Breoghania sp. L-A4: one gene and its partners. The protein of the gene in region 2 interacts with the protein of the main gene of each other region in a pairwise test. Links are inferred from orthologs where the notes say so. Each region holds a gene or a part of one and is shown on either strand. Other genes may lie near its edges. The genes, in order: dnaQ, dnaE and D1F64_RS01780.

Evidence for each region.
Region 1: the proteins of dnaE (region 2) and dnaQ interact in binary tests that used the Escherichia coli proteins (3 or more experiments, as listed by UniProt). The link is inferred for Breoghania sp. L-A4 from one-to-one orthologs.
Region 3: the proteins of dnaE (region 2) and D1F64_RS01780 interact in binary tests that used the Escherichia coli proteins (3 or more experiments, as listed by UniProt). The link is inferred for Breoghania sp. L-A4 from one-to-one orthologs.

The regions. Positions count from the first base shown.
Region 1 is NZ_CP031841.1:108,823-111,814, forward strand. Bases 43-2,885 are described here. They hold dnaQ (DNA polymerase III subunit epsilon), read left to right. Parts: upstream 43-1,033; coding sequence 1,034-1,738; downstream 1,739-2,885. Other genes in these bases: D1F64_RS00515 (shikimate dehydrogenase), read left to right, coding at 43-260; coaE (dephospho-CoA kinase), read left to right, coding at 257-856; D1F64_RS00530 (D-glycerate dehydrogenase), read right to left, coding at 2,113-2,885. In the rest of the region: more of D1F64_RS00515, read left to right, coding at 1-42; more of D1F64_RS00530, read right to left, coding at 2,886-2,992. UniProt on the Escherichia coli protein: DNA polymerase III is a complex, multichain enzyme responsible for most of the replicative synthesis in bacteria. The epsilon subunit contain the editing function and is a proofreading 3'-5' exonuclease.
Region 2 is NZ_CP031841.1:2,269,949-2,274,071, forward strand. The notes cover bases 69-4,042. They hold dnaE (DNA polymerase III subunit alpha), read left to right. Parts: upstream 69-404; coding sequence 405-3,842; downstream 3,843-4,042. Other genes in these bases: D1F64_RS10495 (DUF1801 domain-containing protein), read left to right, coding at 4,033-4,042. Outside these bases: more of D1F64_RS10495, read left to right, coding at 4,043-4,123. UniProt on the Escherichia coli protein: DNA polymerase III is a complex, multichain enzyme responsible for most of the replicative synthesis in bacteria. This DNA polymerase also exhibits 3' to 5' exonuclease activity. The alpha chain is the DNA polymerase catalytic subunit.
Region 3 is NZ_CP031841.1:371,368-374,479, forward strand. What follows is about bases 32-2,994. They hold D1F64_RS01780 (DNA polymerase III subunit gamma/tau), read right to left. Parts: upstream 2,504-2,994; coding sequence 560-2,503; downstream 32-559. Other genes in these bases: recR (recombination mediator RecR), read right to left, coding at 32-68; D1F64_RS01775 (YbaB/EbfC family nucleoid-associated protein), read right to left, coding at 94-414; D1F64_RS01790 (HIT family protein), read left to right, coding at 2,895-2,994. Outside these bases: more of recR, read right to left, coding at 1-31; more of D1F64_RS01790, read left to right, coding at 2,995-3,112. UniProt on the Escherichia coli protein: Part of the beta sliding clamp loading complex, which hydrolyzes ATP to load the beta clamp onto primed DNA to form the DNA replication pre-initiation complex.

The DNA of each region.
Region 1 (2,992 bases), 2.2 Mb from region 2 along the record:
ACGGTCAGTCGTCCATGGACATCGATCTGGGTCTGGTTCGGGCAACCTGTCTCGTCACCGACATCGTCTATGTGCCTCTGGAAACGGAGTTTCTGGCCGCCGCCCGGGCGCGTGGCCTGCGCACCGTGGATGGTTTGGGCATGCTGCTACATCAGGCCGTGCCGGGATTCGAGCTGTGGTTCGGTGTCCGCCCCGAAGTGACGGGCGATTTGCGCGCCACGGTGCTGCGCGACATGGGGCTCGCGGAGCTGGCGCAATGATGAAACTCGGGCTGACCGGATCCATCGGCATGGGCAAGTCCACCACGGCGAAAATGTTCGCCGACGCCGGCGTGCCGGTGCATGACGCTGACGCCACCGTACACGCGTTGTATCGCGGAGTCGCCGCCGCTCCTATCGAAGCGTCGTTTCCGCAAACCACCCGTGACGGCGCCGTTGACCGCAAGGCGCTAGGCGCCCAGGTGATCGGCAAGCCCGAGGCGCTCAAGCGCCTCGAGGCCATCGTACATCCGCTTGTGCGCGATGCGGAAGAAGCCTTTCTGGAGGCCGCCCGCGCCACCCGTCATCGCGTCGTGGTTCTGGATATCCCGCTGCTGCTGGAGACCGGCGGCGCGTCGCGCGTCGATGCGGTCGTCGTCGTCACCGCCGACGCGGAGATCCAGCGCGCCCGGGTGCTCGAACGTCCGGGTATGACGACCGAGCAACTGGACGCAATTCTCGCGCGGCAGATGCCGGATACGGATAAGCGCCGGCACGCGCATTTTCTCATCGACACCGGATCGGGTCTCGAGTCCGCCCGCCGTCAGGTCAGCGCTGTGCTGAAAAGCGTCGCCGCAATGCCGGGAAAACCCGTCTGACACTCTTGTCCGTCCGGGTCGTTGTGCGACAATGACCTGTTCCGAAACGGTCGAACGGCCACGCACTGTCAGACTCGCGTCCGACTCTGCATCTGACGGCTCCGAGCGACAGGCCCAAGCGGTGTCGGACGCGACATTTGTGCTGGATTCTCACGCCCCCGAACCGGATGACATGTCATGCGCGAAATCGTTCTTGATACCGAAACGACCGGCCTCAACCCGCGCGGCGGCGACCGTTTGGTGGAAATCGGCGGCGTCGAACTGGTCAACCAGATCCCGTCCGGCCAGTTCTACCATGTCTACATCAATCCAGAGCGCGACATGCCCGAGGGCGCGTTCAACGTGCACGGCCTGTCGGAGGAATTCCTCTCCGACAAGCCGGTGTTTGCCGATGTCGCACGCGAGTTTATCGATTTCATCGGCGACGCGACCCTGGTGATTCACAACGCCGCTTTCGACATGGGTTTCATCAACGTCGAGCTGGCGCGGCTCAATTTGGGTCCGATCCCCGACGCCCAGGTGCTTGACACATTGATGCTCGCGCGGCGCAAGCATCCCGCCGGTCCCAATTCGCTCGACGCCCTGTGTTCGCGCTACGGCATCGACAACAGCCGCCGCACCAAGCACGGCGCGCTTCTCGACGCGGAGCTGCTCGCGGAAGTCTACATCGAGCTGACCGGCGGCAAGCAGTCCATGCTGGGCCTGACGACCCAGTCCGATGAAAGCCGCAGCGGCGGGTCCTCCGTCTCCGGCCGCAATCGCGCCGTCGGCCCCCGGCCCGTTCCCCTGCCGCCGCGCCTCACCGGCGAGGAAATCGCCGCCCACGACGCCTTCCTGCAATCCCTCGGCGGCGAACTGATCTGGAACAAGTACCGCGACTGAGGCGCGAGGCGAACCGCCTGCACCGTTCTCTCGGTTGTCGTCCCGCGTGCGCGGCGTAGCGCTATTCGGTGCCCTGCAGACTCGGGAGCTATCGGGGGACGAACGGAATCGATGACAGGAGGAGGCCCCTTGCTGCGGCAAGGCCGGTTGAGCCCGCCACACCCTTGATCGTCACCCGGGCTTGACCCGGGCCCCACTTTGCCGATCGGCGAATGACGACGTCTGTGGGTGTGATCATGCCTCACCACGAACCCGCAAGCGCCTGAACAAGTGGGGACCAGAGTGGGCCCGGCTCGGAGGCCGGGGTGACGATCGGGGATGGATGACGGAGTTGATGACATCGAGAGACCGGCGGAAACCGGCCTCATCCGCCCTCAGAGCATCGACGGCAGGACGCGGTCGGGCGGACGGTGGCCGTCCATAAAGGTCTTGATGTTGATGATGACCTTCTCGCCCATGTCGATGCGGCCCTCGATGGTGGCCGATCCCATGTGCGGCAGCAGCACCACCTTGTTGGATTTCATCAGCTTGTTGTTGACCGCGGGTTCGTGCTCGAACACGTCGAGCCCGGCGCCGGCGATCTCGTCGGCCTCGATCATCCGCGTCAGCGCGGTCTCGTCGATCACCTCGCCGCGCGCGGTGTTCACCACATAGGCGTCGTTCTTCAACAGCTTCAGCCGGCGCGCCGATAGCAGGTGGAAGGTCGCGGGCGTGTGCGGGCAGTGCACGGAAATCACGTCCATCCGCGCCAGCATCTGGTCAAGGCTGTCCCAGTAGGTGGCCTCCAGCGCTTCCTCGGTCTGGGCGGCAACCCGGCGGCGGTTGTGGTAGTGGATCGACATGCCGAACGCCTTGGCGCGCCGCGCCACCGCCTGGCCGATGCGGCCCATGCCGACGATGCCCAGGCGCTTTCCGGAAATCCGGTGGCCGAGCATCCAGGTGGGGCTCCAGCCGTGCCATTCGTTGTGCTCGATGACCTTGATGCCCTCGGCGAGACGGCGCGGCACCGCGAGAATCAGCGCCATGGTCATGTCGGCGGTGTCCTCTGTAAGAACCCCGGGCGTGTTGGTGATGGTGATGCCGCGATTTGTCGCAGCCACCACATCGATGTTGTCCACGCCGTTGCCGAAATTGGCGATCAGCTTCAGGTTGGGTCCGGATTGCGACAGCACTGCCGCGTCGAGCCGGTCGGTGACGGTCGGCACCAGCACGTCCGCCGACTTCACAGCCTCGACCAGTTCGGCCTGGCTCATG
Region 2 (4,123 bases):
ATGTTGCTTGCATATAGAACAAACATGGAACATACTATGATCATAACGTGATTATCGGGAGAGTCCCATGCTGTATCTTGCTCGTGACGTGGCTGCGTTTGGTGTCTTGGTGCTTTTCGGCCTGTCCCTTTCCGTCTGGATGGATGTGCTCGCGCGCCTGAATTGAGGCGCCGCTCGCGCGGCTGTTCATTACGCGCGGGACCGCGGATGCGACGGGTGTCTTGCGCGCCCGCAAGGCGCGCGGGTCGGGCGCGGTCTGTGTATAGCGGGCGCAACCGGCCGTTCGGCCGGGGATTGCGTGTGCCGATGCCCGGCGGGCTCTCGACACCTTCGTTGGGAGGCGGGACACTGGGGTCGAGATTCGGGCCTGCCGCCCGGATCCGCGATCTCGGGAATTTTGCGCCATGGCGGACGTCGGCTTCGTACATCTTCGGGTTCACTCCGCCTTCTCGCTGCTCGAGGGCGCGCTGCCGATCGCCAAGCTCATCAAACTGGCCCAGGCCGACGACCAGCCGGCGCTGGCGATCACCGACACGGGCAATCTCTTCGGAGCGCTGGAATTTTCCGAGAAGGCCAAGGGCGCGGGCCTGCAGCCGATCATCGGCTGCCAGATGGCGATCGATTGCGCCGACGACGACACGCCACGCCGGCAGGGCGATCATTTTCCCGAAATCGTGCTGCTGGCGGCGAGCGATCAGGGCTACGCCAATCTGGTGGAGCTGGTCAGCCGGTCGTTTCTCGACACGGAAACCGGAATTCGCCCGCATGTCGGCATCGAGGCGCTGGCCGCCAAGGCGGAGGGCATCATCGCGCTGACCGGCGGCGCGCTGGGCCTGCTCGGCCGGCCGCTGCTCGACGGCCGCGAGGATCTTGCCGAACGGCGCTTCGAGCGGCTCAAGGCCATGTTCGGCGACCGGCTCTATATCGAGCTGCAGCGCCACGGCACGGACGAGGAGCGGCGCACGGAAGCCGCCATGGTGGAGATGGCCTATCGCGGCGGCGTGCCGCTGGTGGCCACGAACGAGGCGTTCTTCCCCGGACCCGATGACTATGAGGCGCATGACGCGCTCATCTGCATCGCCGAAGGACGCGTCGTTATCGAGGACGATCGCCGCCGGCTGACACCGGAGCACTGGTTCAAGCCGCGCGCCGCCATGAGCGAGCTGTTCAGGGATCTTCCGGAAGCGATTGAGAACACCGTTGAAATCGCCCGGCGCTGTCACTGCCGCGCGCCCAAGCGCGCGCCGATCCTGCCCCGGTTCGCCGGCGCCGACGCGGATACGGCGGAAGCCGAGATCGCCGAAGCGGGCGAAATGCGCCGCCAGTCGGAGGAGGGGCTGAGGGCCCGTCTGGCGCTGCACGGCGTGGCGGAAGGGCACGAGGCGCACGAATACTGGGAGCGGCTGGAATACGAGCTCGGCATCATCGAGCGGATGAAATTTCCCGGCTACTTCCTCATCGTTGCCGACTTCATCAAATGGGCCAAGGCGCAGGGCATTCCGGTGGGGCCGGGCCGTGGTTCGGGCGCGGGCTCGGTCGTCGCCTGGGCGCTGACCATCACCGATCTCGATCCGATCCGCTTCGCGCTGCTGTTCGAGCGGTTTCTCAATCCCGAGCGTGTGTCGATGCCCGACTTCGACATCGACTTCTGCCAGGACCGCCGCGACGAGGTGATCCGCTATGTGCAACAAAAATACGGCCGCGCGCAGGTGGCGCAGATCATCACCTTCGGAACGCTGCAGGCGCGCGTGGTGCTGCGCGATGTCGGCCGGGTGCTGCAGATGCCCTACGGCCAGGTGGACCGGCTGTGCAAGCTGGTGCCGCAGAACCCGGCCAACCCCGTGACGCTGGCGCAGGCGCTGGACGACGAGCCGCGGCTGCGCGAGGCGGCCAACGAGGAGCCGATCGTCGAGAAGCTTCTGACCATGGGCCAGAAGCTCGAGGGGCTCTACCGGCACGCCTCGACCCACGCGGCGGGCATCGTCATCGGCGACCGGCCGCTGGAGCAGCTGGTGCCGCTGTACCGCGATCCGCGCTCCGACATGCCGGTCACCCAGTTCAACATGAAGTTCGTCGAGCAGGCCGGGCTGGTCAAATTCGATTTTCTCGGCCTGAAGACGCTAACGGTGCTCTCCACCGCGGTGAAGCTGGTGGCGCGGCGGGGCATCGACATCGATCTCTCAGCAGTGCCGCTGATCGACCCGCCCACCTACAAGATGCTGGCGGCGGGCGAGACGGTCGGCGTGTTCCAGCTGGAAAGCCAGGGCATGCGCCGGGCCATCGCCGGCATGCGCCCCGACCGCTTCGAGGACATCATCGCGCTGGTGGCGCTCTACCGGCCCGGCCCGATGGAGAACATTCCCACCTACAACCGGCGCAAGCACGGCGAAGAGCCGGCCGACTACATGCATCCCAAGCTCGAGCCGGTGCTCAACGAGACCCACGGCATCATCATCTATCAGGAACAGGTGATGCAGATCGCCCAGATCCTGGCCGGCTATTCGCTCGGCGACGCCGATCTGCTGCGCCGGGCCATGGGCAAGAAGATCGCGGCGGAGATGGAGGTCCAGCGCTCGCGCTTCACCGACGGCGCGGTGGAGCGCGGGGTGGACAAGAAGCAGGCGAGCACGATCTTCGATCTGGTGGCGAAATTCGCCAACTACGGCTTCAACAAGAGCCACGCCGCAGCCTACGCGCTGGTCGCCTATCACACCGCCTGGATGAAGGCCAACCATCCGGTCGAGTTTCTCGCCGCGCTGATGACGCTCGACATGGGCAACACCGAAAAGCTCAGCGATTTCCGCCGCGAGGCGCAGCGCATGGGCATCGACGTGGTGTCGCCGTCGATCAACAGCTCCTGCGTCTATTTCGACGTGCAGGAGGGCCGGATCGTCTATTCGCTCGCCGCCATCAAGGGCGTGGGCGAGCAGGTGGTCGAACACATCGAGACGGTGCGCGGCGACACGCCGTTCAAGGATATCGGCGATTTCGCCCGCCGGGTGTCGCCGCGCGTTCTCAACAAGCGTTCGCTGGAGAGCATGATCGCGGCGGGCGCCTTCGACGAGCTGGACGCCAACCGGGCGCGGCTTGTCGCCGGCATCGACCGCATCATGGGCGAGGCGCAGCGCGCGGAAGGCAACGCGACCTCGGGCCAGACGGACATCTTCGGCATGGGCGGCGAGCCCGAACCGATCCGGCTGGACCCCATGGAGCCTTGGCTGCCGGAGGAAAAGCTGCAGCGCGAGCATGCGGCGGTCGGCTTTTATCTCTCCGCCCATCCGCTGGACGAATACCGCGGCGTGCTCGAGCGCATGCGGGTGCAGCTTTGGAGCGAGTTCGAGGCGTCGGTGAAGCGCGGCTCGGGCGCGGGACGGCTCGCGGGCACGGTCACCCAGCTTCAGGAGCGCAGGACGCGCACCGGCAACAAGATGGGCATCGTACGCATTTCCGATCCCACCGGCCAGTACGAGGCGGTGATGTTTTCCGAGACGCTGGCGAAATTCCGCGACCAGCTGGTCGTCGGCCGCTCGGTGGTGCTGCTGGTGGCGGCGGAGATGAAGGATGAGGGCATCGGCGTGCGCATCCAGTCCGTGGAGCCGCTGGATGTTGCCGCCAACCGGGTGCAGAAGAGCCTGCGGGTTTTCCTGCGCGACGGGCAGGCGGTGCAGAGCCTCAAACGGCACTTGGGCGCGCGCGGCGACGGCGATGTCAGCGTGGTGCTGCTGCTGGACAACGGCGCGCGCGAGGTCGAGGTGAAGCTGCGCGGCCGCTACCAGGTCTCCCCGCCGATCGCCAGCGCGCTCAAGGCGGTGCCGGGCGTCGTGCAGGTGCAGATGGTTTAGGCGGCATGCCTTGAACCGAGGCGCGTGAATCCCGGGTTGAGGCGAACATCGCGCGATGCCCGAGCGCGCGCCATGCTTGCGGAAGCGCTTATGCGAGCGGAGCGCGCAGGGGCAGGAGCGTGCATCTGCGACCACGGTTGCGCCAAAATCGCTGTGTAGAGAGCGTTCCCTGCGAAAGGGAGGTGGACTCATGACCCCGACGAAAGCCGGGAACTCCGGGAAGGTCGCACAAGAACGCGCGGCGAGCCGGGCGGCGGCGCAGCCTGTTCTCCTTTCTGGTG
Region 3 (3,112 bases), 1.9 Mb from region 2 along the record:
CCCGGAAGCTTGGCCAGCAACTGGATCAGCCGCTCGATCTCCGGTCCTGTGACCCTGCGCGTGCTCATGGAATGTCCCGGCGCGAAGGGCGGATCAAAACGGCAGCTTCATGCCTGCGGGCAGACCGAGACCGCTCATCATCTCCTGGGTCTTTTCGGCCATCGCGGCCTCCGCCTTGGCCTTGGCGTCATTGTGCGCGGCGATGATCAGATCCTCGAGGATCTCGACTTCGTCGGCCTTGGCGAGCGAGGGGTCGATCTTCAGGCTCTGCATGGTGCCCTTGCCGTTCAGCGTGACGACGACCATGCCGCCGCCGGAGGCGCCAGTGACCTCGATGGCCGCGACCTCCTCCTGAAGCGAGCCCATCTGCTCTTGCATCTGCTTGGCCTGCTTCATCATCTTCATGAAATCCATCGGGGCGCCTCGTTGGATCTGTCCGGGTCGCGGCCTGGCACGCGCCGGAGGGTGGGTGGAACACGCAGCCGGATATGGGCGCGTTTGCGTTGAAATCCAGAGTCCGCGCCGGGAAGAGGCGATGCGGCTCCGCGGCTTTCTGATATCAGTCGTCGTCGTCCGTCTCGTCGTCGGGAGACGCATCAAGAACATCTGTGTCTTCGCCCTCGAGAACCCGCACATCGACGATTTCCGAGCCGGGAAAGGCGTCGAGCACGGCGGAGACGGCCGGATTGGCGCGGGCGTCGGTGACAAGCTGCGCCTGATCGGCCTCGCGGCGCTCATGGATCGTCTGCGCGCCGGGTTCGGCGCGGCTGACGGCGACAAGCCAGCGTTGTCCGGTCCAGTCGCTCAGCTTGCGGCCGAGCACGCCCGCGAGATCAGCGGCCGCGCCCTTGTCGATGGCGATGTCGAGCCGGCCCGGCTGGATGGCGATCAGCCGGATTTGCCGCTCTATGGCGAATTTCAAGGAGATGTCGCGGTTTTGCGCCGCCAGCGCGGCCACGTCTTCCAGCGTGCCGATGGTGAGCGTGGTCTCGGACGGGACGTCGCTGAGCGCAGGCTCGGGTGGGGATTGCGCTGTCTGAGGCTCCGGCTGGGGCACATGCTTGGGCTGGTGCGCGGCCTGCTGGCCGCCCGTGATGGCCTGCAGCCGCGGTGCGCCTTGTTGGAGTGCCGACATGGATGGTGCGCCGGCCGGCGGGGCGGATTGTTGCGCCGGCGCCTGTTGCGCATGTCCGCCCGGCTGTCCGCCGCCACCTGCGGCGGGGCCGCCGCCAGCGGGCGCGGCAGGGGCAGCCTGCTGCGTGCCGCGCAACTGACGCAGGGCGTCGTCGGGCGTGGGCAGGTCGGCGGCGTAGCACAGGCGGATCAGCGCCATGTCGGCGGCCGCCAGCGGCTTGGGCGCGGTCTGTACCTCGCCCACCGCCTTGAGCAGCATCTGCCACGCCCGGCCCAGCACGCGCATCGACAGCGCCTCGGCAAAAGCCTTGCCGCGCGTGCGCTCGGTCTCGGTGACAGAGGTGTCGTTGCCGGCATCGGGCACCACCTTGAGGCGGGTCACCAGATGCACGAATTCCGCGAGATCGCTCATGATCACGGCCGGGTCGGCGCCCACATCGTATTGTTCGCGCAACCCATCGAGGGCCGCGGCCGCATCGCCCTTCATCACGTGTTCGAACAGATCGATCACCCGGGCGCGGTCGGCCAGTCCCAGCATGCCGCGCAACTCGTCGGCGGTGATCGTGCCCGCGCCATGCGCCATGGCCTGGTCGAGCAGCGACAGTGAATCGCGCACGGAGCCCTCGGCCGCACGCGCCACCATGGCAAGCGCCTCGTCCTCGATCGCCACCTTCTCGGAATCCGAAATCCGCCGCAGGTGCTTGACCAGCGTTTCGGCTTCCACGCGGCGCAAATCGAAGCGCTGGCAGCGCGACAGCACCGTCACCGGAACCTTGCGGATTTCCGTGGTGGCGAAGATGAATTTCACGTGCTCGGGCGGCTCTTCGAGCGTCTTCAGCAGCCCGTTGAAGGCCGCCTTCGACAGCATGTGCACCTCATCGATGATGTAGACTTTGTAGCGCGCGGAAACGGGCCGGTAGCGCGCCGCATCGGTGATCTCGCGAATGTCGTCGATGCCGGTGTGCGAGGCGGCGTCCATCTCGATGACGTCGATGTGGCCGCCGTCCATGATCGCCTGGCAATGGATGCCCAGCCGTTCGAGCGCGATGGTCGGCTGGTCGATCTCGCCGGGGATCTCGTAGTTGAGGGCGCGCGCCAGAATCCGCGCCGTGGTCGTCTTGCCGACACCGCGCACGCCGGTCAGCATCCAGGCCTGGGCGATGCGCCCGGTCTCGAACGCATTGGACAGGGTGCGCACCATCGGCTCCTGGCCGATCAGGTCGGTAAAATCGCGCGGGCGGTATTTGCGGGCGAGAACGCGGTAGGCGCCGTCATCCTTGGTCGCGTCGGGCGTGGGGATGAGACTCGGCTGAACGGGATCGTTCAGCGTGCCGTCAGGCTGGTCGTCATTGTGGAGATTGCCGTCCATGACGCCCCGTTCGGGCCGCCGTGCAAAGCGGCCAATTCCGCCGCGGCCCGGCCTGCGGCGGCCTGTGAGCCCCGGCTTGTGGTAAGCCGTTTGACTGTGGCGCGCCGCGCGCCGAATGGAGGTGGGAGGTTGGACACGGTGACCCGTGCCGATACTCGTTGGGGCTGCTTCCTTCCGGACCTGACCCGGTTGGCGAGTGGCGCGTCCACTAGCCAACCTCCCGAGCCCGTTATATCAGGATTAGGAGGGGCGTTGGCAAGGGCCAATCCGGGCGAATGTCGCAAGCGCCGGATTCCTGCACAGTTTTGCCCGAAACGGCGCGCACCGCCGCTCGCACCGAGGAGCCGACTCCGTCGCGCTTTGGAGATACCGCAAACATTCGAGGAACCGCATGTCCGAACCCGATGGCTTTTCACTCGATCCCTGGCTTGAGACCGACAGCGCCTTCGTCCTGGATCTGCCGTTGAGCACGCTGCGGCTGTCAGGTGACGCGCGCTATCCGTGGCTGCTCCTGGTGCCGCGAAAGCCCAATCTCATCGAAATCATCGATCTGGACGCGGCTGATCGCACACAATTGATGGCCGAGATCGCGCAGGTCTCCTCCGCATT